Regions from separate parts of the Pantoea trifolii genome, predicted to be linked through region 1. Evidence: predicted binding sites of a transcription regulator. Region 1 holds the regulator's gene; each other region holds the start of a gene.
The links. Region 1 encodes CRP, which controls carbon source genes, mostly activating them, when cyclic AMP is high. Its sites were predicted from a motif close to ATGTGANNNNNNTCACAT; they were not measured.
Positions count from the first base shown of each region.

Region 2: the regulator CRP is predicted to act here: its motif matches at 1,136-1,153, upstream of NQH49_RS13505 (YfcZ/YiiS family protein).
Region 3: the regulator CRP is predicted to act here: its motif matches at 1,519-1,536, upstream of rbsD (D-ribose pyranase).
Region 4: the regulator CRP is predicted to act here: its motif matches at 1,635-1,652, upstream of rhaB (rhamnulokinase).

Region 1 is NZ_JANIET010000001.1:3,838,835-3,846,313, forward strand. Features, by position in the region: gene NQH49_RS17900 (phosphoribulokinase) at 1-608, shown strand, start outside; gene NQH49_RS17905 (OsmC family protein) at 660-1,064, opposite strand; gene crp (cAMP-activated global transcriptional regulator CRP) at 1,369-2,001, shown strand; gene NQH49_RS17915 (YccS/YhfK family putative transporter) at 2,060-4,138, shown strand; gene argD (bifunctional acetylornithine/succinyldiaminopimelate transaminase) at 4,135-5,355, opposite strand; gene NQH49_RS17925 (aminodeoxychorismate synthase component II) at 5,443-6,018, opposite strand; gene NQH49_RS17930 (putative adenosine monophosphate-protein transferase Fic) at 6,060-6,653, opposite strand; gene NQH49_RS17935 (YhfG family protein) at 6,643-6,813, opposite strand; gene ppiA (peptidylprolyl isomerase A) at 6,912-7,479, opposite strand, start outside.
Region 2 is NZ_JANIET010000001.1:2,917,673-2,925,151, forward strand. Features, by position in the region: gene fadI (acetyl-CoA C-acyltransferase FadI) at 1-579, opposite strand, end outside; gene NQH49_RS13505 (YfcZ/YiiS family protein) at 746-1,042, opposite strand; gene fadL (long-chain fatty acid transporter FadL) at 1,402-2,685, shown strand; gene mlaA (phospholipid-binding lipoprotein MlaA) at 2,733-3,500, opposite strand; gene ccmI (c-type cytochrome biogenesis protein CcmI) at 3,536-4,747, opposite strand; gene NQH49_RS13525 (cytochrome c-type biogenesis protein) at 4,747-5,202, opposite strand; gene NQH49_RS13530 (DsbE family thiol:disulfide interchange protein) at 5,199-5,756, opposite strand; gene NQH49_RS13535 (heme lyase CcmF/NrfE family subunit) at 5,753-7,479, opposite strand, start outside.
Region 3 is NZ_JANIET010000001.1:4,148,591-4,156,069, reverse strand. Features, by position in the region: gene qseC (quorum sensing histidine kinase QseC) at 1-210, opposite strand, end outside; gene qseB (quorum sensing response regulator transcription factor QseB) at 207-869, opposite strand; gene NQH49_RS19355 (YgiW/YdeI family stress tolerance OB fold protein) at 1,050-1,445, shown strand; gene rbsD (D-ribose pyranase) at 1,618-2,037, shown strand; gene rbsA (ribose ABC transporter ATP-binding protein RbsA) at 2,045-3,553, shown strand; gene rbsC (ribose ABC transporter permease) at 3,550-4,521, shown strand; gene rbsB (ribose ABC transporter substrate-binding protein RbsB) at 4,548-5,423, shown strand; gene rbsK (ribokinase) at 5,488-6,417, shown strand; gene rbsR (ribose operon transcriptional repressor RbsR) at 6,431-7,414, shown strand; gene mdtD (multidrug transporter subunit MdtD) at 7,411-7,479, opposite strand, start outside.
Region 4 is NZ_JANIET010000001.1:2,106,544-2,114,022, forward strand. Features, by position in the region: gene NQH49_RS09800 (L-rhamnose isomerase) at 1-25, opposite strand, end outside; gene rhaB (rhamnulokinase) at 18-1,490, opposite strand; gene rhaS (HTH-type transcriptional activator RhaS) at 1,781-2,602, shown strand; gene rhaR (HTH-type transcriptional activator RhaR) at 2,618-3,484, shown strand; gene rhaT (L-rhamnose/proton symporter RhaT) at 3,510-4,544, opposite strand; gene NQH49_RS09825 (hypothetical protein) at 4,911-5,234, shown strand; gene NQH49_RS09830 (YoaK family small membrane protein) at 5,249-5,347, shown strand; gene aldA (aldehyde dehydrogenase) at 5,550-6,986, shown strand; gene NQH49_RS09840 (MFS transporter) at 7,357-7,479, opposite strand, start outside.

The DNA of each region.
Region 1 (7,479 bases):
AAACCGGCCTCGGCGAATCACGCAAATATCTGCACACCTACGATGAAGCGGTGCCGTGGAATCAGGTACCGGGCACTTTCACGCCGTGGCAGCCGCTACCAGAAAACACCGATGTGCTGTTTTATGAAGGCTTGCACGGCGGCGTGGTCACGCAGCAGCAAAATGTGGCGGAGCATGTCGATCTGCTGGTTGGCGTGGTGCCGATTGTTAACCTTGAGTGGATTCAGAAGCTAGTGCGTGACACCGGCGAGCGCGGCCATTCACGCGAAGCAGTAATGGATTCGGTGGTACGTTCGATGGAGGATTACATTAACTTCATCACGCCGCAGTTCTCGCGCACCCACATTAACTTCCAGCGCGTGCCGACCGTTGATACCTCAAACCCGTTTGCCGCCCGCGAAATTCCCTCGCTCGACGAAAGCTTCGTGGTGATTCATTTCCGTGGCCTGGAAGGCATCGCGTTCCCCTATCTGCTGGCGATGATTCAGGGATCGTTTATTTCCCACATCAATACGCTGGTGGTGCCGGGCGGCAAAATGGGATTGGCGATGGAGCTGATTATGCTGCCGCTGGTACAGCGACTGATTGAAGGGAAGCGGATTGAATAGGTTTGGTGCGGGCGGTGAAAAGGGAGGCATGAATGCCTCCCCTTCGACCGATTACAACTCGACAACCTCATAGCTGTGGGTAATTTCCACGCCTTTACCCAGCATGATCGCCACCGAGCAATATTTTTCCGCCGACAGATCAACCGCGCGCGCAACCGCTTTATCGCTCAATGCTTTGCCGCTGACAATAAAATGCAGGTTGATAGTGGTAAAAATGCGTGGCGCTTCTTCACGGCGTTCTGAGGTGAGTTTCACTTCGCAATCGGCCACATCGCTGCGCCCTTTTTGCAGGATCGAAACCACATCAATGGCGCTACAGCCGCCTGCGGCCATCAGCACCATCTCCATTGGACTTGGCGCTTTGTCACCGGAATTACCGTCCATTAATACCTGATGGCCAGATGAGGATTCTCCGAGAAAGGTAAGACCTTCCACCCATTTCACTCGTGCCTGCATTATTCTCTCTCCTGAAGCGGCGGTTTTGCCGCCAGAGTACGCTTTCACCTGACAAACAGCAATCCAGAGTAATCCCCCTTGTGCTGAAGCGAGACAACACAAGACAGCTCGCAAAAGCTGTGCTACAAACAGTGCTGAAAATATTTTCGTCATCACAGACGAAGGCCGGAAGAATCAAAAGCGTAGCTTAAGAGTCCACCCGGAATAATTTTTCCTTTACTGGAAACGCTCGACGATTAAACCGCCTGACAGGGAAAAATGCCCCCTGTGTTTTGGGCACGATTACAACAGAGGATAATAGCGAATGGTTCTCGGCAAACCGCAAACAGACCCTACACTCGAATGGTTCCTGTCCCATTGCCATATTCACAAATATCCATCCAAAAGCACGCTCATCCATCAGGGTGAGAAAGCGGAAACGCTGTACTACATCGTAAAAGGTTCCGTAGCGGTACTGATTAAAGATGAAGAAGGCAAAGAGATGATTCTCTCCTACCTCAATCAGGGAGATTTCATCGGCGAACTCGGTCTTTTCGAAGAAGGCCAGGAACGTAGTGCCTGGGTACGTGCGAAGTCTGCCTGCGAAGTGGCTGAAATTTCATACAAAAAATTCCGTCAGCTGATTCAGGTAAACCCGGATATTTTAATGCGACTTTCGTCGCAAATGGCGCGTCGTCTGCAAGTCACATCTGAGAAAGTGGGCAACCTTGCCTTCCTCGATGTCACCGGACGTATCGCGCAAACGCTGCTAAATCTGGCCAAACAACCAGATGCGATGACTCACCCAGACGGGATGCAAATCAAAATCACCCGTCAGGAGATTGGTCAGATCGTGGGCTGCTCACGCGAAACCGTGGGTCGTATCCTGAAAATGCTGGAAGATCAGAACCTGATCTCCGCACACGGTAAAACCATCGTCGTTTACGGCACCCGCTAATTTCTTCTCACCCACGGCGTGATGGCAACATCGCGCCGTTTCTATTTGCGATGAGCTGATGTGGCGTCGAATCATCTATCATCCCGAAGTTAACTACGCGCTGCGGCAAACGCTGGTGCTGTGCCTGCCTGTGGCTCTCGGCTGGCTGTTTGGCGATCTGCAAAAAGGTCTGCTGTTCTCATTAGTGCCGGCCTGCTGCAACATGGCGGGTCTGGATACGCCGCACAAACGCTTCTTCAAACGCCTGATTGTGGGGGGTTCGCTGTTTGCCACCGGCAGTTTCCTGATGCAAATCCTCACCGCTTATCAGGTTCCGCTGCCGCTGATTTTGCTGGCGTTGCCGCTGCTGATTGGCGTGACCGGCGAAATCGGCCCGCTGCATGCACGATTGCTGCCCGCGACTTTGATTGCCGCTATTTTCACGCTCAGCCTGGTTGGACGCATGCCGATGTGGGTGCCGCCGCTGCTCTACATTGGCGGCACGCTATGGTACGGCTTATTCAACTGGTTCTGGTTCTGGCTGTGGAAAGAGCAGCCGATGCGCGAGTCGCTCAGCCTGCTGTTCCGCGAGCTGGCGGATTACTGCGATGCCAAATACACCTTACTGACGCAGCTGACCGATCCGGAAAAAGCGCTGCCACCGTTGCTGGCACGTCAGCAAAAGGCGGTCGATCTCATCACCACCTGCTACCAGCAAATGCATATGCTGTCGGCCAGTCGCGATAACAGCCACAAACGCCTGACGCGCGCTTTCCAGGTGGCGCTGGATTTACAGGAACACATCTCGGTGAGTTTGCATCAGCCGGAAGAGGTGCAGAAGCTGGTTGAAGAGAGCCACGCCGAAGCGGTGATTCGCTGGAACGCCAAAATCATCTCGGCGCGACTGCGCGTGCTGGCGGATGCAATTCTCTACCATCAGCTGCCAGACCGTTTTCATATGGAGAAACAGCTCGGCGCGTTGGAGAAAATTGCGCGCCAGCATCCGGATAACCCGGTCGGCAACTTCTGCCTGTATCACTTCAGCCGCATCGCCCGCGTGTTGCGTACGCAGAAGCCGCTCTACACGCGTGACCTGATGGCCGATCGCCAGCGCCGTTTGCCGCTGTTACCCGCGCTGCGCAGTTATCTGTCATTCAAATCCACCGCGTTACGCACCGCGGCACGCTTTGCCGTGATGCTGATGTTTGGCAGCGCGCTGGCGCTGTTCTTCAACATTCCCAAACCTTACTGGATTCTGATGACCATCATGTTCGTCAGCCAGAACGGTTACAGCGCGACGCGCGTGCGCATCCAGCACCGTGCGCTGGGCACTTTTGCCGGATTGCTGATCGCCGCCGCGTCGCTCCAGCTGGCGGTGCCGGAATCGATCACGCTGCTGTTTATGCTAGGGATCACGCTGGCGAGTTATCTGATCACGCGGAAATATTACGGCTGGTCGATGATTGGCTTCACCGTCACGGCGGTGTATTCGCTGCAGCTGCTGTCGCTCAACGGCGCACAGTTTCTGCTGCCGCGCATGATGGATACCTTGATGGGCTGTTTGATTGCCTTCGCCGGGATGATTTGGCTGTGGCCGCAGTGGCAAAGCGGACTGCTGCGCAAGAACGCGCACGATGCGCTGGAAGCCTATCAGGAAGCGCTGCGAATGCTGTTAGGCCCGGAACAGTCGCCGGAGAAACTGGCTTATCAGCGCATGAAGGTTAATCAGGCGCACAACGCGCTGTTCAACTCATTGAACCAGGCATCGAGCGAACCAGGCTTTAATCTGCAATACCTGAAAGATATGCGCATGTGGGTTACGCACAGTCAGTTCATCGTCGAGCATATTAACGCCATGACGATTCTGGCGCGTGAGCACACCATGTTGACGGCCAAGCTGGCGGAACGTTATCTGCAATCCTGTGAAATCGCGCTGCAGCGTTGTCAGCAGCGACTGGCGTATGATGGGCCGGGCAACGACAGCAATATTCTGGAAGCACCGGAGAATCTCAATGAAGGGCCGGTGACGATTGTCGAACAGCATGTGAAGCGGATTTTGCAGCACCTCAACGTGATGCACACCATCTCTTCGCTGGCGTGGAGCCAGCGACCGCATCATGGCCGCTGGCTCAAGGTGTTACGTCCGAAAGCGGATTAAGCGGCCAGCACCTTTTCAATCGCGCTGGCGAAACGCGTCATGCCTTCGGCGATATCGGTAGGTTCAATCACCAGCGACGGCACAAAACGGATCACGTCGGTACCGGCGGTGAGAATCATCAGCCCTTCCGCTGCAGAAGCGTTGAGGATGTCACGCGCTTTGCTGGCGAACTGCGGCTTCAGCGCGGCACCAATCAGCAGCCCTTTGCCACGAATCTCGCTGAAGATAGCGAATTTGCTGTCGATGGCTTGCAGCGCTTCAACGAACTGCTGACGACGTGCTTCAACGCCTTCCAGTACTTCTGGCGTGTTGATGATATCCAGCGCCGTTTCAGCGATGGCACAGGCCAGCGGATTGCCGCCGTAAGTGGTACCGTGAACGCCCGGCGCCATCACCGAGGCGATTTCGTTGGTAGTCAACATCGCGCTCACCGGGAAACCGCCGCCCAGCGCTTTCGCGCTGGTAATAATATCGGGCTTGATACCGTAATGCTCATACGCAAACAGTTTGCCGCTACGTCCCATACCGCTCTGCACTTCATCCAGCACCAGCAGCGCATTGTGTTCATCGCACAGCGCGCGCAGACCTTGCATAAACTCTGGCGTGGCCGGCATTACGCCGCCTTCGCCCTGAATCGGCTCGACCACGATGGCGCAGGTGTGATCATCAATCACCGCTTTTACCGCATTGAGATCGTTGAACGGCACATGCACGATATCCGCCGGTTTTGGACCGAAGCCATCGGAGTATTTCGGCTGGCCGCCAACCGACACGGTGAACAGCGTGCGGCCGTGGAAGGCGTTATGGAAGGCGATAATTTTGCTTTTGAACGGGCTGTGTTTTTTGCAGGCGTAATAACGCGCCAGCTTGAATGCTGCTTCGTTGGCTTCCGCACCGGAGTTACCGAAAAACACCCGATCGGCAAAGGTCGCGGCAATCAATTTACTCGCCAGACGCAGCGCTGGTTCGTTGGTGAACACGTTGCTGGTGTGCCACAAGGTTTCGCCCTGGGTTTTCAGCGTTTCCACCAGCGCCGGATGACAATGGCCCAATGCAGTCACCGCGATGCCGCCAGAGAAATCGATATACTCCTTGCCCTGCTGATCCCACACTCGGCTGCCTTTACCTTTTACCGGCACAAACTGCGCAGGTGCATAAACAGGCAAAATAACGTTATCGAACGTTTCCCGGGTTACCGCTAGTTTTTCCGCTGCCATTGACGACCTCATCGGGTTATTTGTTGAGCTGATGTGAAAATATAATCACAAAATATGCATAAAAAATCACACGAAGGCAAACATAAGTTACGCGTTGAGGAAATTAGCCAGCAGCTGATGCCCTTGCTCACTGAGGATGCTTTCCGGATGGAACTGCACGCCTTCCAGCGGCAAAGTGCGATGGCGGAAACCCATGATCTCATCCGGCTGGCCGTCGCGCAGGGTCCACGCGGTGACTTCAAACTCAGCGGGCAGCGTATCGCGCGCCACAATCAATGAGTGATAGCGCGTCACGGTCAGCGGATTATTCAGATCGCGAAACACACCTTGGTTGGTGTGCTGGATCAGGGAGGTTTTGCCATGCATCACCTGGCGCGCGCGCACCACCTGCGCGCCATAGGCTTGTGCAATCGCCTGATGCCCAAGGCAAACGCCGAGGATCGGCACGTGCCCGGCGAAATGGCGAATCGCCGCGAGCGAGATGCCAGACTGATCCGGCGTACACGGACCCGGCGAAATCACCAGATGCGTCAGCGGCAGCGCTTGCATCTCATCCAGCGTAATGGCGTCGTTACGCACCACGCGCACCTCCGCGCCCAGTTCGCAAAAGTACTGGTAGAGATTCCAGGTGAAGGAGTCGTAGTTATCGATTAGCAGCAGCATAGCGCCCTCAGGCCAGTAAAAGCGGCGCTATTCTACCTATTTTAGTTCGCCGGGCTCACCACTTTCGCAAACTGCGCGGTAAGCGGTGCCAGATCGCCGGCGACGCCCGCCGAGATCGCAGCGCGCCACGCATCGCGTTCGAGCGTTTCCCAGGAAAGCTGATAACCGGCATGCAGTGCCAACTGTTCGAAGAAGATGCGCTGCGCGCGGCCATTGCCGGCGCGGAACGGATGCAGCACGAAGATCTCACAGTAATAATGTGCGATACGCGCCACGAACGCTTCCTGCTCAAGGTCAGCCAGGCCGCGCTCTTCCTCCAGCGCCTGCATCAGCGTATTGCCTTCTTTCTCGATATATTCGCAATGACAATACGGCGTTTCATCGCGCCAGATATCGATGGTGCGCAATTCTCCTGCCCAGCTGTAGAGATCCTGAAACAGCGTGCGATGAATATGGCAAAGACGTGGCAAACCGATGCTGCGCTGGCCAAGTTCTACTGTCGCCAGGCGCGCGGCGCTGAACGCCAGTTCCGCTTTACGCAGTTGGGCTTCATCATGAATATCGAGGCGATTCTTCAACACATTGTCGTTGTGCCACAAATAGGGATCGCGTACTGCTAAGCTGTTATCCACCATATTGCCTCCTCAGCGACTCAAGTCGCTCCTCAGCATGTTCGGCATCGATAAGAGCTTCACTATAGGAATATCCGGCCAGTCGACAGCTGGATTGGTAGCTCGCAGCACGGCGCTGCTGCCACAAAGTGGCTTTCTGTTTCTCAGTGAGTTTGCTAGTCATAGCGCCTCCGGCAAGCAGTGAGCCCTAAGTATAAGCAGCAATTTTTTGCTTTGCCGGAGAGCAAATGGCGCGCCAGTGAAAAACGGCGCGTTTCAGAATTAAGGCAGGACTTTGGCGGAGAGGATAACAATCGGTTTTGACGGCACATTTTGGTACGGACCGACATCTTTAGTCGGGACCTGCGCAATCTTGTCGATCACATCCTGGCCTTTCACAACTTTACCAAACACCGCATAACCGAAATCACGCTGACCGTGATCGAGGAAGGCGTTGTCGGCTACGTTGAGGAAGAACTGGCTGGTGGCGCTATCTTTATCTGCGGTACGCGCCATCGAAATGGTGCCGCGCAGATTACGCAAGCCGTTGTCGGCTTCGTTCTTGATCGGCGCTACCGTTTGCTTCTGCTGCATATCGGTAGTGAAACCGCCGCCCTGAATCATAAAACCAGGGATCACGCGGTGGAAAATGGTGTTGTTGTAAAAACCATTGTTGACGTAATCAACGAAGTTTTTCACCGAAACCGGGGCTTTCTGGTTGTTAAGCTCGAGTTCAATATTGCCCGCAGAGGTGGTGAGCAGCACATGTGGATCCCCTTTTGCGGCAAGCGCGGCAGAAGATACAGAAGAGAGCGCTAACAGGGCAACCGCCGCTGTCAAAGTACGTTTA
Region 2 (7,479 bases), 920 kb from region 1:
TTTCGCCATCTGCTCGGCGGTATCGCCCATGCGTAAGCCAGTGGAATACTCCGCCACCGCCGGTGGCACTGGCAACAAATCGCGCGGACGCAAACGACGCAGGATGCTGAGTTTTTGGCTGAAGCTGCGCGCTTTGTTGAGATCCACCAGCGCACGCGCCAGCGTTTTACTGACGCCAATCGGCAGCACCGAGGATGAATCCGCGCCACCGGCAATGCCGACATCAATGGTGCCCGCCATCAAACTTTCCGTCACGTTTGCCACCGCCTGAAAACTGGTGGCGCAGGCGCGACTGACGCTATACGCATCGGTATGTACGCTTAGTCCGCTGCTCAGAACAATTTCACGCGCAATATTCGGCGCTTCCGGCATCTGCACCACCTGGCCAAACACCAGTTGATCGATAATCTCGACCGGTAATTCACTGCGCGCCACTAGTTCGCTGATCACCATGCGTCCCAACTCCAGCGCGGGAATGCCGTGAAAATCGGTCGCCTGACGGGCAAAAGGGGTGCGTAATCCGTGGGTTATGGCGATACGTTCGCCCTGACGCGTCAGCAGCGGCTGCGCTTTGCTCATTGCAATCACCTGTAATTTTTGACCGGGGCATCATTGCCAAACAGGTCTGACCTGATCATCAGTGTTAACTAAGTGTTGCTAAGTAGCCAATAAGCAGAGGAAAAAAGTGCGAGGGAATACACGAAAATGAGTTAAGGCTGCCGAAGGGGTTTCGGCAGCGACGGGATTAGCGTAGGCCGAGCTGGAAAATCAGGGTTTCCGCCTGGCAGGCAAAGGTGAAGTCGATAGACAGGCGCACAGCGTCGCCTTCATTGGCAAATTCCGCGCGAATATCGCAAGGATCGGATTCCACCTGACGCGCGCGCTCAGTCAAATGCGCCAGCATCGCTTCCGCCGCATGACGATCGGCAAACACGCCAGACCAGCTTGCGGTGCAATCGGTGTTATCCATCACGGTTCCCACATCGACACAGCAGCAGGCCGCCGTTTCGTTCGCACTACATTTTTTAATGGCATCAGTCATGGTTTTCTCCTGACGATAAATTCAACACAATCGGATCATTTTCTGCCGCAAAGTGTACGCCTGCTGCGTTTTCACATCCACGATCAAGCCGCTAAGTGACGAATATCACACTAAAAATTGATCCACAGCAAAATTGAACGTTATGTTTAAGTCGAACCGCTAAGATTTTGTTAAGCAGATCTGATTTTATCGATCAAATCAGAAATATTTAAAAAACAATATTGCAACAAATACACAGGTCGGACCTATACTCGTCGCACTGGTCTGATATGTGGTTTTGTCGTCAGTCCCTACAATTCGCCGCTCTTTGTTACGCGACGTAACAACGTTAAATAATAAATCTAGATGAGGTTGTGGTCATGAACCATAAAAACCTGTTTGCAAAGTCAGCTGTGGCAGCTGCAGTAACGCTCGTCTGTTCTCATGTTTACGCCGCGGGCTTTCAACTGAATGAATTCTCAGCAATTGGTTTAGGTCGTGCGTATTCCGGTGAAGGTGCGATGGGTGATACCGCCGCCTCTGCCAGCCGTAACCCGGCAACTATGGCGTTGATGGATCGCCCTTCTTTCTCTATCGGCGCAGTTTACATTGACCCTGAAGTGGATATTAGCGGTCAAAGCCCTTCTGGTCGCAGCCTTGATGCCAAGAATATTGCACCGAATCAGTGGATCCCTAATCTTCACTATGTGCATCCGATTAACGATCAGTGGTGGATTGGTGCGTCTGCAACCTCAAACTATGGTCTGGCAACCGAATTCAATAATGGCTATACCGCAGGGGGTTATGGCGGCAAAACCGACCTGATGACCGGCAACTTTAATATCAGCACCGCTTATCGACTGAATGAGAATTTCAGCTTTGGTATCGGATTTGATGCGGTTTATGCCAAGGCGAAGATTGAGCGTTATGCTGGTGAATCTGGCGCAGCGCTGGGCATTCCTGCCGATACCCAAATTGCCCATTTAAAGGGTGATGAATGGGGTTACGGCTGGAACGCCGGCATTTTGTATGAAGTGGATAAGAACAACCGCTTCGGTTTCACCTATCGCTCAGAAGTTAAAATCGACTTTGACGGCGATTACAAAAGCAGCCTGCCGGGTTACGTGAACTCTCTGCCACAGGCACAGCTGTTAGGCCTGCCTTACGGTACCGGCGGCTCAACCATTCCGGGTTCTCTGACACTGAATCTGCCTGAGATGTGGGAATTGTCCGGCTACCATAAAGTCGCACCACAATGGGCGGTTCACTATAGCCTTACGTATACCAGCTGGAGCCAATTTCAGGAGCTGAAAGCCACCGGCAGCAATGGCCAGACGCTGTTTTACAAGGATGAAGGCTTCCACGATGCCTATCGTATCGCGTTAGGTACCTCGTACTTCTATGACGACAACTGGACCTTCCGTACCGGTATCGCCTTTGATGACAGCCCGGTTCCGGCCGATAAGCGTTCTATCTCCATCCCGGATCAGGATCGTCTATGGTTGAGCGCCGGTGCGTCATACGCGTTCAATGAAGATGCTTCCGTCGACTTGGGTATTTCTTACATGCACGGTCAGAAAGTCACCGTGAAAGAAGGCCCGTATACCTTTAACTCTGAAGGTAAAGCCTGGCTGTACGGCGCGAACTTTAACTACAAGTTCTGATGCTTAGCTTGATAAAAAAAGGCGACTTAATGAGTCGCCTTTTTCTTTTACTGCGAATCGATATCTTTCAGATCATCCTGAATCGCACTGGCGTTCGGATTATCTTCCGGCTTCAACTTACCGCCATTGGCGATAAAGTCATGTCGCTGGAAGTAGGCATTACGAATGAAGGCGTACGGATCTTGCTGCTGACGCAAAATGGCGTCCGAATCCAGCAACTGTGCACGGGTTTCAATCCCTTCCAGCGTCCATTTACCCACCGAAATCGGCCAGCTCAGCCAGCTTAATACCGGATAGAGCGTATCGACGAAGTCACCGCCATCTTCACGGATGGTGAAGCTGCCGTAAGCCGGTAGTTCAACATACGGACCGTAACCAACGCCATAGCGTCCCAGCGTGCTACCAAAGCGATGCGGCACTTCACGCGCCAGCTCCGGATTGGCTTTTCCCGCCACGTCAATTAATCCACCCAGTCCTAACACGGTGTTCAGGAAGAAACGGGTGAAGTGGATACCTGCCTGGCGCGGCTCACCCACCAGAATGGCGTTGACCATGCTGGCAGGTTCTTCAACGTTAGCTAATACATTACTTATGCCGCTACGTGCCGGCACCGGCACATAATCGCGCCAGGCTACCGCCACCGGGCGCAGAACATACGGATCCAGCACGTTGTAGTTGAAGTTAAACATCGTGCGGTTAAAGCCTTCCAACGGATCGCTGCGCTGTGCAGGTTCCGTATTGTCAGCCGGTTTTGAGCTGGCACAACCTACCAGCAGTAAGCTGGCTAACGCCAGACCGGTCAGGCGGTTATTCATTCTTCTCTCCCTGTGCGGATCAGTAAGGTATCGCTTCAGGGCTGCTGTTGATTAATTTCCACAGCCAGTTGCTGATGACCATTCCAGGGGGTAACCGCGCTTAATCCAAACCAGTCGCCAGACTGCGGATTGGCACTGCCGTCGCGCGAAATACGCACCCTGACTTGCACCTGATGCTGCGCCGAAAGTAGGCGATCCGGCATCATGGCATTGCTGTCATCCAGCGTGAGCGATAACGGGAAGTGGCTGAGCGGTAAACGCTTCACAGCCACAGGCACCGGTGAAACACCGTCAGACACAGAAATATACAACACTCCGCCTTGCGGTAACATTTTTTCTGCCTGCGGCGTCAAACTCACCGTCAATGCCAGATTGCTATTTTGCTGTCCCGCGTCAGTTTTCGCTTGTTCAATGCTGCGCTCGATCATGGTGATGCGGCGATCGCCTGCCGGTAACAGTTTCAGCATCACCTGCCATGCACCAATTGCCTCGTTGTACTGCTGCTGTTCGAAGGCGTTAAACGCCAGCAGACTCAGCGTACGCACATCGCTGTGATCGCGTTTCAGCAGCTCTTTCAGCAACACGTTGGCCTGACGGTTATCCTGCGGATCGCTGGAGCGCGTCAGCACTTCGGCGTAATCCTGCTGCAGTTCGATATTGTCTGGCGCCAGCTGCAGCGCATGTTCAAATGCCTGGCTGGCATCGGTGGCGTTATTCAGCACCATGCCCAGGCGGCCCAGCATCGCCCAATCGTTGAGGTTCGTAGAGTCATTTTGCAGCGAGCTGCGCAGACCCAGCTGCAGACGCGCCAGCTCTTCCATAGTCAGCGGCTGCGCTTTGGGATCCATCACGCGCGCACGTAAGGCAGGATACTCTTGTTGCACGCTAACAAACGCGATTTGCTGCGCTAGTCCGCCGGTTTTCAGATACATGCCAACCGACACCACCAACAGCACAATCACGCCCGGCAACAATACCCAGCGGCTGCTGCGATGAATGGTGGCGGCATCCTGCTGCGGCACATCGGTTAACAGCGTTTGTTGCAGTTCGCGCACCATTTCCGGGCGCTCAGCCACCACGCCCTCTTCTTCATCACGCTCCAGCTCGCGCAGGCGTTGCTGATAGAAATCGGTATTGAGACGATCGCGATCGCCACTGCTGGCCTCGCGCTGACGCCAGCCGGCACGCAGAAACAGCGCGATAGCCGCCAGCAGTAAAATAATCAGGGTAATCCAGAATCCAGTCATTACGGCTTCCCGTCACGCTTAAGTAACGCCGCAAGGCGCTGTTGTTCACTGTCGTCGAGTTCGCTACGCGCTCTGCCGCGGCGATTGCGCAGAATAATGATCAGCGCGCCCAGCACCACAAACAACGCTGGACCCACCCACAAAATCAGCGTGGAAGGGGTTACCGGCGGCTCATACGTCACGAAATTACCGTAACGCGCCACCATGTAATCAATGATCTGCTGGCGGCTTTCGCCCTGCTTCATCAACTCGTAGACTTTGAGCCGCATATCCGCCGCGATCATCGCATTGGAATCGGCAATGCTGTTGTTCTGGCATTTCGGGCAACGCAGCGATGCGGTGAGATCGCGGTATTGCTCTTCCTGCTGCACCGAATCGAATTGGTATGTATCAATCGCCGCCCACAGGCTGGTGCTGAGCAGAATGCCCGCTAACAGTAGAAGCAGCCGTTTCATACGCCCGCCTCCTTATTGTATTTGTCCCACAGCGGTTTCACTTCTTCGAGCCAGACGCGATCGTTCATGTCGCCTGCGTGGCGATAACGAATGATCCCTTTGCCGTCGATCAGGAAAGTCTCCGGCGCGCCGTAAACGCCAAGATCGAGACCAAGCATCCCGTTGCCGTCATACAGGCTGAGCGCATACGGATTACCCAGCGTGTTCAGCCAGGTCACCGCTTTGGTGCGATCGTCTTTATAATTCAGGCCAACCACGCGAATGCCTTTTTCCGCCAGCGTATTGAGGTATTGATGCTCAGCGCGGCAGGTTGGGCACCAGGTGGCCCAGACGTTGAGCAGAATCGGTTTGCCGTCGGTTAGCACCTGCTGATCGTAGATTTTGCCGGGCTGATCCAGCGCTTCCAGTTTGAATACCGGAACGGGCTTGCCGATCAGCGCCGATTCGAGACGCGTGGGATCATCGCCGTTGGCGTTGCGCGACAGCTGCCACAGCAGCGCCGCAGCCAGCAGCAGAAACAGAACTAACGGGATAAACAGGATTTTTTTGTTCATTCCAGCTCCTCGCGCTCTTCTTTTTTACGTGAGCGATAGCGCGGATCGAACAGGCAGAACAAGCCGCCAACCGCCATAAACACGCCGCCGTACCAAATCCAGCGCACGAAGGGTTTGTAGTAAATCCGCACCGCCCATGAACCGTCATCCAGCTCTTCGCCCAGCGCCGCATAGAGGTCACGGGTGAAACCGCCGCTGATCGCCGCTTCGGTCATCATGGTGCGCGCGGCTGCATAGAAGCGTTTTTCCGCCTGCATCACTGCTTCCAGCTTGCCGTTGCGCGTCACTTCAATCACCGCTACGCCGCCGCTGTAGTTTGGTCCTTGCAGGTTGCGTACGCCGTGGAAGGTAAAGTGGTAATTGTGGATATCAACGGTATCGCCCGCCTTCATGCGCACATCACGCTCAACGCTGTATTGGGTGCTAAAGGCGATACCGACCACGGTCACCGCCACGCCCAGATGCCCCAGCACCATGCCCCAATGGCTGCGCGATAGATGACGCAAACCTTTGAAGAAGGAGTGACGATGGGTGGCGCGCTCGTGCAGTTCCATCAACGTCAGCATGATCACCCAGATCGACATCAGCAGGCCGATAACCGTCATGGCTTCAATACGATCCTGCAGCAGCCACGGCAGCGCGATCGACAGAATCAGCGTCACCAACAGACCCACACCAAGACGTTTCCACAGTTTCTGTGGTTGGTCACGACGCCAGCGCACCAGCGGACCGATACCGAGCATCAGTGCGAAGGGTGCCATCAGCCAGGTAAACATGGTGTTGAAGAACGGCTCGCCCACCGAGATGCTGCCGAGACCCAGCTGTTTATGCACCAGCGGCAGCAGCGTACCGAGTAACACCACCAGCATCGCGGCGATCAGCAGCACATTGTTACCCAGCAGGAAGGATTCGCGTGACCAGGCTTCGCTCTGCACACGACTGCGCACCTGACCGCCTTTCAGCGCATAAAGCAGCAGCGAGCTACCAATCACAATCACCAGGAAGGCGAGAATAAACATGCCGCGCGCCGGATCGGAGGCGAAGGAGTGCACGGAAACCAGCACGCCGGAACGCACGAGGAAAGTACCAAGCAGGCTTAACGAGAACGCGGTAATCGCCAGTAAGACCGTCCACGATTTGAAGCTGCCGCGTTTTTCCGTCACCGCCAGCGAGTGCATCAGCGCGGTTCCGGCCAGCCACGGCATAAAGGAGGCGTTTTCGACCGGATCCCAGAACCACCAGCCGCCCCAGCCGAGTTCGTAATAGGCCCATGCCGAACCGAGCACGATGCCGATAGTCAGGAACACCCACGCAGCGGTGGTCCATGGACGTGACCAGCGCGCCCATGCGGTATCCAGACGTCCGGCCATCAGCGAAGCAATAGCAAATGCAAACGCCACCGAGAAACCAACATAGCCCATGTACAGTAGCGGCGGATGGAAGATCAGCCCGATATCCTGCAGCATCGGGTTGAGGTCGCGCCCGTCAATCGGGAAGTTTGGCAAGGTGCGGGTAAACGGGTTCGAGGTGAGAATGATAAACAGCAGGAAGCCGAGGTTAATCATGCCCATCACCGCCAGCACGCGCGCCAGCGCATCCTGCGGCATACCGCGACTGAAGATCGCTACCGCCAGCGTCCAGGTGCTGAGCAGCAGCACCCACAACAACAGTGAACCTTCGTGCGCGCCCCAGGTTGCGGCGATGCGATAGTAAACCGGCAGCA
Region 3 (7,479 bases), 310 kb from region 1:
ACGCAGGATCGACTTGGTGTTAGGCAGTTTTTCGTCCTGCAGCGAGGTGGGATCGAGCGTAATCAGTCGTTTGGCGAACAGCATTTGCTGAGTATCAAACAGCTCGTCTACCGTATCGCGGGTTTGGTGCCAGGCGCTGAGGCTGGCCAAGCCGCCGCACAGCATAATCAGCAGCACAAAGCCGATGGCGAGGCGCAGAAACAAACTCATTCTGCCGCTCCCAGCGTATAACCGACGCCGTGTACGGTGCGAATAAACTGGCTGCCGAGTTTCTTGCGCAGATGATGAATGTGCACCTCCACCGCATTGCTGGAGACATCTTCATCCCAGCTGTAGAGCTTTTCTTCAAGCTGACTGCGCGTCAGTACACGGCCGGGATTGCGCAGAAACAGTTCCAGCAGCGCCAGTTCGCGGCTCTTCAGGCTGACGGCTTCGCCATCGCACAGCACGCTATGGCTGCCGGGCGCCATCACCACTTTGCCGTGTTTGAGTTCTGGCTGCAGTTGGCCGTGACGGCGACGGATCAGCGCCTGCAAGCGTGCCGCCACTTCTGTCAGCGCAAACGGCTTGCACAGGTAATCGTCGGCACCGAGCTGCAATCCCTGAACGCGCTGATCGAGCGCATCGCGCGCGGTGAGGATCAGCACCGGCACATCCTGTCCTTGCTGGCGCCACTGACGCAGGATATCCAGACCATCGCGTTCCGGCAGCGACAGATCCAGCACCACCGCGTCCCAGGGCGCGGCCGCCAACGCCTGAAATCCGGCTTCGCCGGAGACAAACCAATCCACGCTGAATCCGAGTTTGATTAACCCGACTTTCAAACCGTCGCCAATCAGCGTGTCATCTTCTATCAGTAAAATGCGCATCTACTCTCCTTCTGTTAAGCGGAGTTATACGAAGCACAATCGCTCTTGTACAGCGAAAATCCCGGCAAATAGACTATTTTTCATGAATGTTAGCCCGACGGATTCTCTTAAGATCCTGTTAAGAACCTTATGGTGAAATAGCTTCCGTAAACCAACACATTCATGGAAAAGAGGTGACATATGAAAAAGTCTGCAGCCCTGTTAGCTATCATCGCCCTGGCCGCCACGCCGGTTCTTGCCGCTCAGCAAGGTGGCTTTGTTGATCCGAATGCGCCATCCGCGCAGGTGAAGTCTGGTGGCTTCAAAGCCGATAACACCAGCGTTGTCACGGTGAAACAGGCCGAAGAGATGAAGGACGATAGCTGGATCACCGTGCGCGGTACGCTTGAGAAGCAAATCGGTGATGAGGATTATCAGTTCCGTGATGCCACCGGCACCATGAAGGTCGAGATCGATCATAAACGCTGGAACGGTTTGACCATCACGCCGAAGGATCAGGTAGAACTGACCGGCGAACTGGATAAAGATTTCAACTCCATCGAACTGGACGTGAAACAGGTACGTAAACTGCCTTAATCCCTGCATCGGGGCCGCAGCAGCGGCTCCAATATCCCACCAAACTCAAATTCTCTCTGGTACAAGCGAAACGTTTCGATGGCGATCACATTTCCGTGATGCCGCCATTGAGTTGCCGTGCGCATTTTATACACTCCCGATCAGCGAAACGTTTCGCTGTGGAGTGGAAGAAATGAAAAAAGGTCGCTTGTTAAACGCTGAAGTCTCTCATGTGATTGCTCGCCTGGGGCACACCGATACGCTGACGATTGCAGATGCAGGCTTGCCGATTCCGGCTGGTCCACAGCGCATCGATCTGGCGTTAACGCCGGGTACGCCCGAATTTTTACAGGTGGTTGAGGTAGTCACGCAGGAGATGCAAGTCGAAAGCGCCCTGATGGCGGAGGAGATTAAGCAGCACAATCCGCAGCTCCATAGCGCACTGCTCGCCGTGCTCGAAGCCTTGCAACAGCACCAGGGGAATGTCATCACCATTCGTTACACCAGCCATGAACAATTCAAACAACAAACGCAGCGTAGTCAGGCGGTCATTCGCAGCGGAGAGTGTTCTCCGTATGCGAATGTCATCCTGAGCGCCGGCGTGACCTTCTGAGGCCGCTATGCAACCGTTATTGCAACTCAAAGGGATTGAAAAGTCGTTTCCCGGCGTGAAGGCGCTGAATGGCGCATCGCTTGCTGTTTATCCGGGACGCGTGATGGCGCTGGTGGGTGAAAACGGTGCCGGCAAATCTACCATGATGAAAGTGCTGACCGGCATTTACAGCATGGATGCCGGTTCCCTGCAGTGGCTCGGTCAGGATGTGGCGTTCTCTGGCCCGAAAGCGTCGCAGGAAGCGGGCATTGGTATTATCCATCAGGAACTTAACCTGATTCCGCAACTGACCGTCGCCGAGAATATCTTCCTTGGCCGCGAATTTGTTAACCGCTTTGGCCGTATCGAATGGAAAAAGATGTATGCCGAGGCGGATGCGCTATTAAAGCGCCTCAATCTGCGCTTCAACAGCCACAAGCTGGTGGGCGATTTGTCGATTGGCGATCAGCAGATGGTCGAGATCGCTAAAGTGCTCAGCTTCGAGTCGAAAGTCATCATTATGGATGAACCGACCGATGCGCTGACCGATACCGAAACGCTGTCGCTGTTCCGCGTCATCAACGAACTGAAAACGCAGGGCTGCGGCATCGTCTATATCTCGCACCGCATGAAAGAGATCTTCGAGATTTGCGATGACGTCACCGTGTTCCGCGATGGGCAGTTTATTGCCGAGCGCGCGGTGAGCGATCTCAGCGAAGAGAGCCTGATCGAGATGATGGTCGGCCGCAAACTGGAAGATCAATATCCACGTATCGATCAGCAGCCGGGTGAGATCCGCTTAAAAGTTGAAAACCTCAGCGGTCCGGGCGTTGATGACGTCAGCTTTACGCTGCGCAAAGGGGAAATCCTTGGCGTGTCGGGCTTGATGGGCGCGGGACGTACCGAACTGATGAAAGTGCTGTACGGCGCGCTGCCGCGCAGCAAAGGTAAAGTCACGCTGAATGGCCGCGAAATCACCACTCGCTCCCCGCAAGAAGGATTGGCGAACGGCATCGTTTATATCTCCGAAGATCGTAAGCGCGATGGTTTGGTATTGGGCATGTCGGTGAAAGAGAACATGTCGCTAACCGCGCTGCGCTATTTCAGCACCGGCGCAGGCAACCTGCGTCACAGCGATGAGCAGTTGGCGGTGGGCGATTTTATCCGCCTGTTCAACGTCAAAACCCCTTCAATGGAGCAGCCGATTGGCCTGCTGTCCGGCGGTAATCAGCAAAAAGTGGCGATTGCGCGCGGCCTGATGACGCGCCCTGATGTGTTGATTCTTGATGAGCCAACGCGCGGCGTCGATGTCGGGGCAAAGAAAGAAATTTATCAGTTAATTAATCAGTTTAAAGCCGAAGGGCTGAGCATCATTTTGGTGTCGTCGGAAATGCCGGAAGTGCTTGGCATGAGCGACCGCATCGTAGTGATGCATGAAGGCCATCTGAGTGGCGAATTTTCCCGTGAGCAAGCTACCCAGGAATCCCTGATGGCGGCGGCAGTCGGTAAGCAACACAGCGAGGAGTTAGTTGTATGAGCACCCAAACCTTACCCGCCAGCCGCCGTTGGTTCAGCAAAGCCTGGCTGCTGGAGCAGAAATCACTGATTGCATTGATCGTGTTGATCGCCGTGGTTGCCAGCCAGAGCCCGAACTTCTTTACGCTGGCCAACATGTTCAACATTCTGCAGCAGACGTCGGTCAACGCCATTATGGCGGTTGGCATGACGCTGGTGATTCTGACTTCGGGCATTGATCTTTCAGTGGGCTCGCTGCTGGCGCTGACTGGCGCGGTGGCGGCATCGATCGTCGGATTAGAGGTGAATGCGCTGGTGGCCGTTGCGGCTTCGCTGGCGTTGGGGGCGGCGATTGGCGGTATTACCGGCGTGATTGTGGCGCGCGGCAAGGTGCAGGCTTTCATTGCCACGCTGGTGATGATGCTGCTGCTGCGCGGCGTCACCATGGTTTACACCAACGGCAGCCCGATCAATACCGGTTTCAACGATAACGCCGATCTGTTTGGCTGGTTCGGTATCGGTCGTCCGCTGGGCATCCCTACGCCGGTGTGGCTGATGGTCGCGGTATTTGGTCTGGCGTGGTACATGCTGCATCACACGCGCCTTGGTCGTTACATCTATGCGTTAGGTGGCAACGAAGCGGCGACGCGTTTGTCGGGTATCAACGTTAATCGCGTCAAAATCATCGTTTATTCGCTGTGCGGCCTGCTGGCGGCATTGGCGGGCACCATCGAAGTGGCGCGTCTCTCTTCCGCTCAACCTACCGCGGGCACCGGTTATGAACTGGATGCGATCGCGGCGGTGGTGCTGGGCGGTACCAGCCTGGCGGGCGGTAAAGGCCGCATCATGGGCACGCTGATTGGTGCATTGATCCTCGGTTTCCTGAACAACGGCCTGAATCTGATGGGCGTATCGTCTTACTACCAAATGATTGTTAAAGCCGTCGTCATTCTGCTAGCGGTGCTGGTGGATAACAAAAGCAGTAAATAACTCTGACCTTCACACAGGATTTAAAAATGAAAAAGTTAACTGCATTGGCCGTCATTCTTGGCGCCACCCTTAGTGCTGGCGCGATGGCAAAGGACACCATTGCTCTGGTGGTTTCAACCCTGAATAATCCGTTCTTTGTGTCTCTGAAAGATGGCGCACAGAAAGAAGCTGACCAACTGGGTTATAACCTCGTGGTGCTGGATTCGCAGAACAACCCGGCGAAAGAGCTGGCGAACGTGCAGGATCTGACGGTGCGTGGCACCAAGCTTTTGCTGATCAACCCAACCGATTCTGATGCGGTGGGTAACGCCGTGAAGATGGCGAACCAGGCGAACATTCCGGTGATCACGCTGGACCGCGTGGCAGCACAAGGCACCGTGGTGAGCCACGTGGCGTCTGACAACCGTTTCGGCGGCAAAATGGCCGGTGACTTCATCGCCAAAAAACTGGGTGATGGCGCGAAGATTATTGAGCTGCAAGGTATTGCCGGTACGTCTGCGGCGCGCGAGCGTGGCGAAGGCTTCAAACAGGCAGCCGATGCGCACAAATTCAACATCCTGGCGAGCCAGCCTGCTGACTTCGACCGTACTAAAGGTCTGAACGTGATGCAGAACCTGCTACAGGGACATCCGGATGTGCAGGCCGTCTTCGCTCAGAACGACGAAATGGCGCTGGGCGCGCTGCGTGCACTGCAAACCGCCGGTAAAACCGACGTGCTGGTGGTGGGCTTTGACGGCACCGCTGACGGTGTGAAAGCTGTCGAATCAGGTAAACTGACCGCCACTGTGGCTCAGATGCCAGACAAGATTGGTGTGATTGGCGTGCAGACTGCCGATAAAGTATTGAAAGGCGAGAAGGTGCAGGCGGTTAATCCGGTTGACCTGAAGCTGGTTACCAAATAATAAGTAAAGAAAAGCAGGGCAACGCGCCACCGTCCTGGTGGCGCATCTTTCTGGATGAATCCCAATGACCACAAGCGCAAAACTGGCCGTTCTCGGCAGCATTAATGCCGATCACATCCTTAACCTCGCCCACTTTCCACGTCCGGGCGAAACGGTGATCGGGAAACAGTATCAAATTGCCTTTGGCGGCAAAGGGGCCAATCAGGCGGTGGCTGCCGGTCGTGCCGGTGCAGACATTGCTTTTATTGCCTGCGTAGGCGCCGATGATATCGGCGAGCGCATTCGTCAGCAGTTGCAGCAAGACCGCATTGATACCGCACCGGTTGAAACCGTCGCTGATGAATCGACCGGTGTAGCGATGATCTTCGTGAATGGCGAAGGCGAAAATAATATCGGCATCTATTCCGGTGCCAATGCGGCGCTGACGCCGACTCGCGTTGCGCAGCACCAGCAAGTGATTGCCGATGCCGATGCGTTGCTGATGCAGCTGGAATCTCCGCTGGAAAGCGTTCTGGCCGCCGCGAAGATTGCCCGCGCGCAGCAGACGCAAGTGATCCTGAATCCCGCACCGGCCACCGCGCTCTCAGATGAGCTGCTCGCGCTTATCGACATCATCACGCCAAATGAAACCGAAGCAGAAATTCTCACCGGCATTGCGGTGAAGAGCGATGAAGATGCCGCGCGTGCTGCTGCGGCATTGCATGCCAAAGGTATCGATACCGTGTTAATCACTTTAGGCCGTCGCGGTGTGTGGCTGAGTGAGCAAGGCAACGGCGTGCGCATTCCGGGCTTCAGCGTGCAGGCCATCGATACTATTGCGGCGGGAGATACCTTCAACGGGGCGTTTATTACCGCACGTCTGGAAGGTATGCCAATGCACGATGCCGTACGTTTCGCCCATGCCGCCGCTGCGATTGCGGTGACGCGTCCGGGCGCGCAGCCCTCAGTGCCGTGGCGCACTGAGATCGACGCTTTCCTGCAGCAACAGGGCTAAGCGCTTGGCTACCATGAAAGATGTCGCCCGCCTGGCGGGCGTCTCGACCTCCACCGTTTCACACGTCATTAATAACAATCGCTTTGTCAGCGAGCAGGTGCGTGAAAAGGTGGATCAGGCGATTCGCGAGCTTAACTATGCGCCGTCCGCGCTGGCGCGCAGCCTGAAGATCAAACAAACCCGCACCATCGGCATGCTGCTGACCGCCAGCAGTAACCCGTTCTATTCCGAAGTGGTGCGTGGCGTGGAAAACAGCTGCTACGAACGCGGCTACAGCTTGATTCTGTGTAATACCGAAGGCGATGAAGAACGCATGAATCGCAGCCTTGAGACGCTGATGCAAAAGCGCGTCGATGGTTTGTTAATGATGTGCACCGAAACTCATCTGCCTTCAGCGGAGATCCTCAATCGTTATCCGTCGGTGCCGATGGTAATGATGGACTGGGCGCCTTTTGAAGGGCGCGGCGACATTATTCAGGATAATGCGCTGCTCGGCGGTGAGCTGGCAACTCAGCATCTGATCGATCGTGGGTATACGCGCATTGCCTGTATTGCTGGCCCGCAGGATAAAACCCCCGCGCGGTTGCGTCTTGAAGGTTTCCATAAGGCGATGGCCAACAGCGGATTATCGGTTCCGTTGGGTTATGTAGTTGATGGCGATTTTGAGTTTCAGGGCGGCTTCAACGCCATGAATCAACTGCTGACGCTGGATACGCTGCCAGAAGCGATATTTACCAGCAACGATGCGATGGCGGTTGGCGTCTATCACGCCTTGTTCCAGGCCGGATTGCGCGTGCCGCAGGATATTGCGGTGATGGGCTATGACAACATCGAGCTGGCGCGTTACCTGACGCCGCCGCTTAGCACTATCCATCAGCCGAAAGATGAGTTAGGCGAACTGGCGATTGATACCTTGATTCATCGTATGAGCGATCCCGACGCCAGTCAGCAAACGCTGGTGCTGACGCCGGAGCTGGTGGAACGCGGTTCGGTCTAAGCCGATTTCTTCTTTTTCTCGCGGTTGGCGATTAGATTACGGCCGTCGCCCGGACGTAACATCAT
Region 4 (7,479 bases), 1.7 Mb from region 1:
AGGCCTGTTCAATCAGCTTAGTCATATGCAAGTTCCTTAGCAGGTTGGCTGAGCGCGGCAAAGCGTGCCTGATGGGCAGCGAAGGCGCTGTTGTTCAACGGTTCAAATTTTTCTAACGGGAAGTTTTGGCTAATGCAGCGGCGTAAATCGCTGACGTCACGCAGTTCGCCTAAGGTAATGAGCTGGCAGCCGACGTTACCGAGCGTCGAAGCTTCAATCGGCCCGGCCAATACCGGCAGCTGGCAGGCATCGGCACACAATTGGTTTAACAGCGGATTCTGGCTGCCGCCGCCCACCACATGCAGCTGACGCAGCGGTGCAGCGCGTAATGTGCCGAGTTCACCAATCACCTGGCGATAGAGCAAGGCCAGACTGTCAAAGATGGTGCGGGCCAGCGCGGCAGGCGTCTGCGGAACGGGCATGTTCTGTTCGACGCAGGCGTTCTGAATCTCCTGAACCATGCTGTCTGGATTGATAAAACGACTGTGATTGGGGTTAACCAGCGCACGACAGGCAGGTTCTTTTTCAGCGTCTTTGATCAGCGAGCAGAGATCGGTGATGTGCAACTCGGTGCAGACACGTTGCAGCAGCCACAAACCCATAATGTTTTTCAGAACACGATAGCCTTCTGCTCCACCTTCATTGGTGATGTTGGCATTGAGCGCCGCCGTGCTGACACAAGGCTGCAAACTCTCAATCCCCATCAGCGACCAGGTTCCTGAGCTGAGATAAGCGGCATCATCCTGCATTAACGGTGTGGCCAAAACCGCACTCGCTGTATCGTGCGTCGCAACCGCGATCACCGGAATGTGGTTGCCGCTGGCGCTGGTCCAGTAACCAACGGTATTGCCTGGCGACGTTGGTTTGCCGAACCATTTAGCCGGCACGCCAGCCCAGGTGAGCAAATCGCTGTCCCATTCGCCGCTGTGAATATTTAGCAGTTGTGTGGTGGTGGCGTTGGTGTATTCCCAGTTCATCTGCCCGGTAAGGCGATAATGCAAATAGTCTGGAATCATCAGCGCATGCTGCACTTGTTCCTGCCAATCTGGCTGCTGCTGATGCAGTGCGTGCAGTTGATAGAGCGTGTTAAACGGCAAGAACTGAATACCGGTGCGCTGATAGATTACGCTTTTGCCGAGGTCATTAATGGCCTGAGCCATATGCCCTTCCGTGCGCTTGTCACGATAGCTTACCGCCTCGCCGACGCGCTCGCCGTTGGCATCCAGCAACACCAAATCAACGCCCCAGGTGTCGATTCCAATGCTGTCCGGCACGATGCCTTCATCATCTAGCTGAGCCAGTCCTAAACGAATCTCCTGCTCCAGTCGCTCCAAATCCCAACAATCATAATCTGCACGGCGCACACGCTGATTGGTGAAGCGACGAACTTCGCGCAGGCTGATTTGCTGATTCGCTGAACTCCATTGTGCGAGCATTACGCGCCCGCTGGATGCGCCTAAATCAATGGCAACAATGTTACGCATACTCATGGCGTGTTCTTCCTGTGATGAGATGACAACAGATTAGAAATCCCTGCTTTTTGCCACCTTCCCCTTACTGCCAGTGCGTAATAGTCACTGGCACGCTAACAAAGAAGTTCGTGAGAAAGCTCACAGAACCACACAAGAAGAGAGATGTGAGCCTTGCCGCATTTCCGTCAATCGCTGGTGAGATCTTGAAAAATTAGCCATTTTCCTGCGTCACTAAGGTGAAAATTCAAGGTAAGGTGCGGGGCGCCTGCGTAGACTCGGCAACAGTTGAACAAATAAAGAGGCGAATCATGACCGTTTTACATAGCGCAGATTTCTTCCCGGAAGGGAATTACGCCATCGCCATTGAGCCGCGCGTGCCACAGCAGGCATTTCCGGAGCATCATCATGATTTCCATGAAATTGTATTGGTGGAGCAAGGTTCTGGCATTCATGTGTTTAACGGTCAGCCACAGGCTTTATCCGCAGGGTGCGTGTGCTTCGTGCGCGATCACGATCGCCATCTTTATGAGCAAACGGAGAATTTATGTCTGACAAACGTGCTGTATCGCAGTCCGGCGGCATTCCGTTTTCTCTCGGGTTTGCAGGATCTTCTGCCGCGCGAAGAAGAGGACCACTACACATCGCACTGGCGCATCAATCACAAAGTGATGGCGCAGGCGCTGCAAATCGTTACGCAGATGAAGCAGCAAGATGCGTGGTCGCTGGAACGGCACGCACGTCAGGAACAACTTTTTCTGCAACTGTTGGTGTTGTTGCGCGAAGCGGCTCACAACGATCAATCACAGGATCAGGAAGCCCGCTTACATCGGTTGCTCGACTGGCTCAATGAGCACTACAGTGAAGAGATTGTGTGGGATGCCTTAGCCGATCGTTTTTCATTGTCGCTGCGTACCCTGCACCGCCAGATGAAGCAGCAAACCGGCAATACACCGCAGCGTTACCTGAATCGGCTTCGCCTGTTACAGGCGCGGCATTTACTGCGTCATAGTGATATGCGCATAACAGACATTGCCTACCAGTGCGGATTTGGTGACAGCAACCACTTCTCCACACTGTTCCGGCGAGAATTTGGCTGCGCGCCCAGAGCGGAGCGCCAGCAGATGTTATAACGGGAGCGTTTCCTCATGTCGCTAATCTTAACGCGCGAAGACTATTTTCCGGCCACCAATCTGCCGATTGCTGTGGCCGAGCGCATGCCACAGCCCTCCTTCCCTCCGCATCGTCATGAATTCAGTGAAATCGTTATCGTCTGGCGCGGCAACGGCCTGCATGTGTTGAACGATCGTCCATGGTTGATAACCTGCGGCGACGTTTTTTACATTCACGATAGCGACTGCCACAGCTACGACAGCGTCAACGACCTGGCGCTGGATAACATTCTTTACTGCCGCGATCGCTTTCGTCTTGGCCTCGACTGGAGTCAGTTGCTGCCGCCGCAAGAAGAAGATTCCCCGGGCTGCTGGCGTTTGACCACGCGCGGGATGGCGTTGGCGCGTGGCGTGATTAGCCAACTTGAGCGCGAGAGCCGCAAAAGTGATTCGCTATCGATTCAACTCTCCGAAGCGCTGTTTTTGCAACTCGCGCTGATTTTGCGTCGTCACGGTTATGCTGCCGATCGGCCCTGGGCATTGCCTGAAGGTGAGCAACTGGATCTGCTGATGTCGGCGCTGCAAGGTGCCATCAGCCGTCCATTCGATTTGGCGGTGTTTTGCCAGCAGAATCAGTTAAGCGAGCGCGCGTTAAAACAGCTGTTTCGCCAGCAAACCGGTATGACCGTGGGTCACTATTTGCGGCAGCTCCAACTGTGCCAGGCGAAGTATCTGCTGCGGACGCAGGATTGCTTAATCAGTGAAGTGGCCGCACGTTGCGGTTTCGATGACAGTAACTACTTTTCGGTGGTATTTACGCGGGAAACCGGTTTAACGCCGAGTGCGTGGCGGCAGCGCTTCCTGCCGCATCGTGAACTCTCATCTGAGAAAGTTAAAGCCTGACGCGAGGTGTGCGTCAGGCTTTTTATTAGTTTGCTAACCCTAATCCGACAATGTTGGCGGCAATGATGATCACCACACAACCCAGTGACAGCACGCGCACCGGACGTTGACCCGCTGATTTCCACTCTTTCAGCACCAGACCAACCAAGCCACCGCACAGCACGTAGAGACTCATATGCAGCATCCAGCTGACAAAGTCGTACTGTGCTGGGATTTTAGCGTGGCCCCAGGCGTAGAAGAAGAACTGCAGATACCACATGGTGCCGCCGAGCACGGCAAACGCGATATTGGCCAGCAGCATCGGTTTGGCGACGGAGAAATCACGGCGTACTGAGAGATCGGTTTTTACCGCCAGACGGATGAAGCAATAAGCCAGATTGACTAATGCACCGCCGCCCATGATCACCACATAGCTTGGCAAGGCCACATACAACGGATTGATACCCAGATTGGCTGCGGCTTCATGCATCGGCTTGGCGGCATCCATTGCAAACGACATGCCAGCCGAGAAGATGCCGCACATTACGGCCAGAATCAGCCCTTTCTTGAGGTTGAACTCTTCAGCGTTGATGCCCAGCGCCCGCTCTTTCAACAGGCCGGCACGTGAAACAATCGCCACACCAATCAACGCAACAAACACGCCGAGCAGCGTCATACGTCCACCGGTCGAGTTGAATAGCTCAACAAAGCGTCCCTGCAGCAGCGGCGTCATCAGGGTTCCCACCACTAAAGTGATACCGATAGCAATCCCAATGCCCATCGACATGCCGAGGTAGCGCATGGTCAACCCGTAGTTGATGTTTCCGATGCCCCACATAGCACCAAACAGAAACACCGGCATCAGTTGAGAGAAACTAAAGCTGCCGTAATACGCCCAGAAATTCGGCAGTAATACCGCACTCACCGCCCAGGGAAGAATCAGCCACGACATAATGCCGCCCACCGACCACATCGTTTCCCAGGACCACTTTTTCACCTGCTTAAATGGAGCATAAAAACAGGCGGCACTGGCGGCACCCACCAGATGCCAGAAAATACCTGCAATGATGGCACTGTTCATTGTTATTCCTTCGTAAGGTTGAGGCCAACAGGAAACCGGCGGTCTCCCGATTACCGGCAGTCTACGGTGGGCCGCTTTTCGTCAGCCTTTGGATGGCTGCCGGAAAGCGGATGTTGCTGGCAAAATTCGGTGGGTCGTCAACATAAGGATCACAAAATCGCATTTGCAGGCAGGCAATGAAGTGTTTTTTATAAGTGGCTTATTATTCAGCATATTTTTCTATTATGCTGTGTAGATCAGCACAGTTTTTGATTCACTGCCACTGCAACCGTTAACATGGCAGTCACACAAAGCCGCGCACCAGACTTTCCCCGCAGGCGTTTAATCCGTATAACGTTGGGAAAATCATCAGGACGAAGGATTGAGATGAATACCAAAAGATTGCGGCTACTGCTGTCACAATCGGTGAGCCGCGTGATGCTGGATGACATCCGCGCCATCGTGCCGGCGCAGGCGCTTAACGTCTTTATTAATGGATTAGATGAGACGCACTACGCCACGCTGGATTGCGTGCAGAGCGAAGAGAATTGCGCCCTGCTGGCGTCGGTGATTGTGGTCTGGCGCCAGCTGGGTCACATTCATGCGATTCATTATCAGAAAGGTGAGCATCTGCGTCAGGTCGATGACGCCACGCAATTCCAGCTGTTCAGTATGATGAAAACCCATCGCGCGATCGTGCAGATCGCTTAACTCACGGAATGACTATGAAAATCGGACTGCTTTTCCCTATTGCCATCATCATTGCTGGCGTCAGTTTTTTGGCGTGGTTTATTGCCAGCGGCGCGGCGATGCCGGGTTCCTGACATTTATTTAACATAGCTTGAATCGCTTCTAAGCCGCTGAAAGCGCGGCATTTCGCCAGGAATGCTGCGTCTGTCGTGCTGTTCTTCCCTTCTTTGCCATCCCTCAAGTCGCATTGGCAATAACAAAAAGGTGCCACACCGCGATCTGTTTCACTCTGCACTTCACAAATCTTTAACGAAACCGATCGCGGAGAACCTGCACATGACAACACACCATCAACATTACATTAATGGCGCGTTTGTTGCCGATCAGAACGACAAGTGGATAGAAGTGATTAACCCGGCAACCGAGGCGTTACTGTCGCGCGTGCCGGAAGGCAGTAAACACGATGCCGCGCAAGCCATCGACGCTGCTGAAGTGGCGCAGCCGGGTTGGGAAGCGCTTCCCGCGGTTGAACGCGGCAACTGGCTGCGCAAAATTGCCGTTGCGATTCGTCAGCGTGAGCCGGAACTGACCGCCACTATCGTCGCCGAAGGCGGAAAAACCCAGGGACTGGCGCAAACCGAAGTGCTGTTTACCGCCGATTACCTTGAGTACATGGCCGAATGGGCTCGCCGTTATGATGGCGAGATCATTAACAGCGATCGTCCCAACGAAAACATCTTTGTGTTCAAGAAAGCGATTGGCGTCACCACCGGCATTCTGCCGTGGAACTTCCCCTTCTTCCTGATTGCACGTAAAGCCGCGCCCGCGCTGGTAACCGGCAATACCATTGTTATCAAGCCAAGTGAGCTGACGCCTAACAATGCGGCGATTTTTGCGCAAATCATCCATGAAATTGGTCTGCCAAAAGGTGTGATCAACTTTGTTTATGGCTATGGCCCGGAGATTGGCCAGGAACTGGCAGGCAACCCGAAAGTCGGTCTGGTCAGTTTGACCGGCAGCGTCAACGCCGGTATCGCCACTATGGAAGCGGCGGCGAAAAACGTCACCAAAGTCTCGCTGGAGCTGGGCGGAAAAGCGCCGGCTATCGTCATGGATGATGCCGATCTCGATCTGGCGGTTAAAGCAATCGTCAGCTCCCGCGTAATCAATACCGGGCAAGTGTGTAACTGCGCAGAGCGCGTTTACGTGCAGGAAGGCATTTACGACCGCTTTATCAGCGCGCTGACTGCCGCCATGCAGCAGGTGAAGTTTGGTAACCCGGCTGAGCAAAATGATATTGATATGGGTCCGCTGATCACCGCGGCCGCGCTGGAGCGCGTTGAGCAGAAAGTGGCAAATGCGGTCGCGGATGGCGGCAAAGTGCTGCTGGGCGGCAAGCGAGCAGGCAGCAAAGGCTTCTATTTTGAACCAACTATCATCACGGGCGTGCGTCAGGATATGGAGATCATGCAGCAGGAGATTTTTGGTCCAGTGCTGCCAGTGATGACCTTTAAAACCCTTGATGAAGCCGTAGCGCTGGCAAATGACTGCGAATACGGTCTGACTTCATCGATTTACACCCAGAACCTCAACACCGCGATGGTGGCCCTGCGTAAGTTGAAGTTTGGAGAAACCTACATCAACCGCGAGAATTTCGAGGCGATGCAAGGTTTCCATGCGGGCTGGCGTAAATCGGGCATTGGCGGTGCCGATGGCCGTCATGGTTTGGAAGAGTTCTTGCAGACGCACGTGGCATATTTGCAGTTCTCGTAGCGCCATTCATGGCGTAATGCTTGTCAATTAAGCCAACGACGAGGGCGCAGGCCGGTGGCACTTTTGCCAGAGACTCTGGCGCGTCTGCTGCGGCAAAAGGGCTATCCGCAGCGCTGAGGCTTTTACGTTGGGCCAGGAGCCTCACGCATGGATGCGTGAGGCAGTTCGGGGCGGCCAGGACGGCCGATCCGCGAACGGTCCGTTGGCACGACGTGGAAGCCGAAGGCACCGCGTTAGCGGCGCGAGGACGGCCCATGACGCAGCAGATGTGTCAGAGCCCGCACCAGATTTAAAGCAAAATGGTTTCTTAACTGGCAAGTATGACGCCATTCATGCCGACCAGGTGCGCATCCTTGCGCACCTGAAACCTTTATGAAACGCGCTTCTGGCTGCGCAGCAGCGCCAGGCCGCTTAACACCGACATCGCCATCAGATAATAGCCGGGCGCCAGACTGGTGCCGGTCGCGCTAATCAGCAGTGTACAAATCAGCGG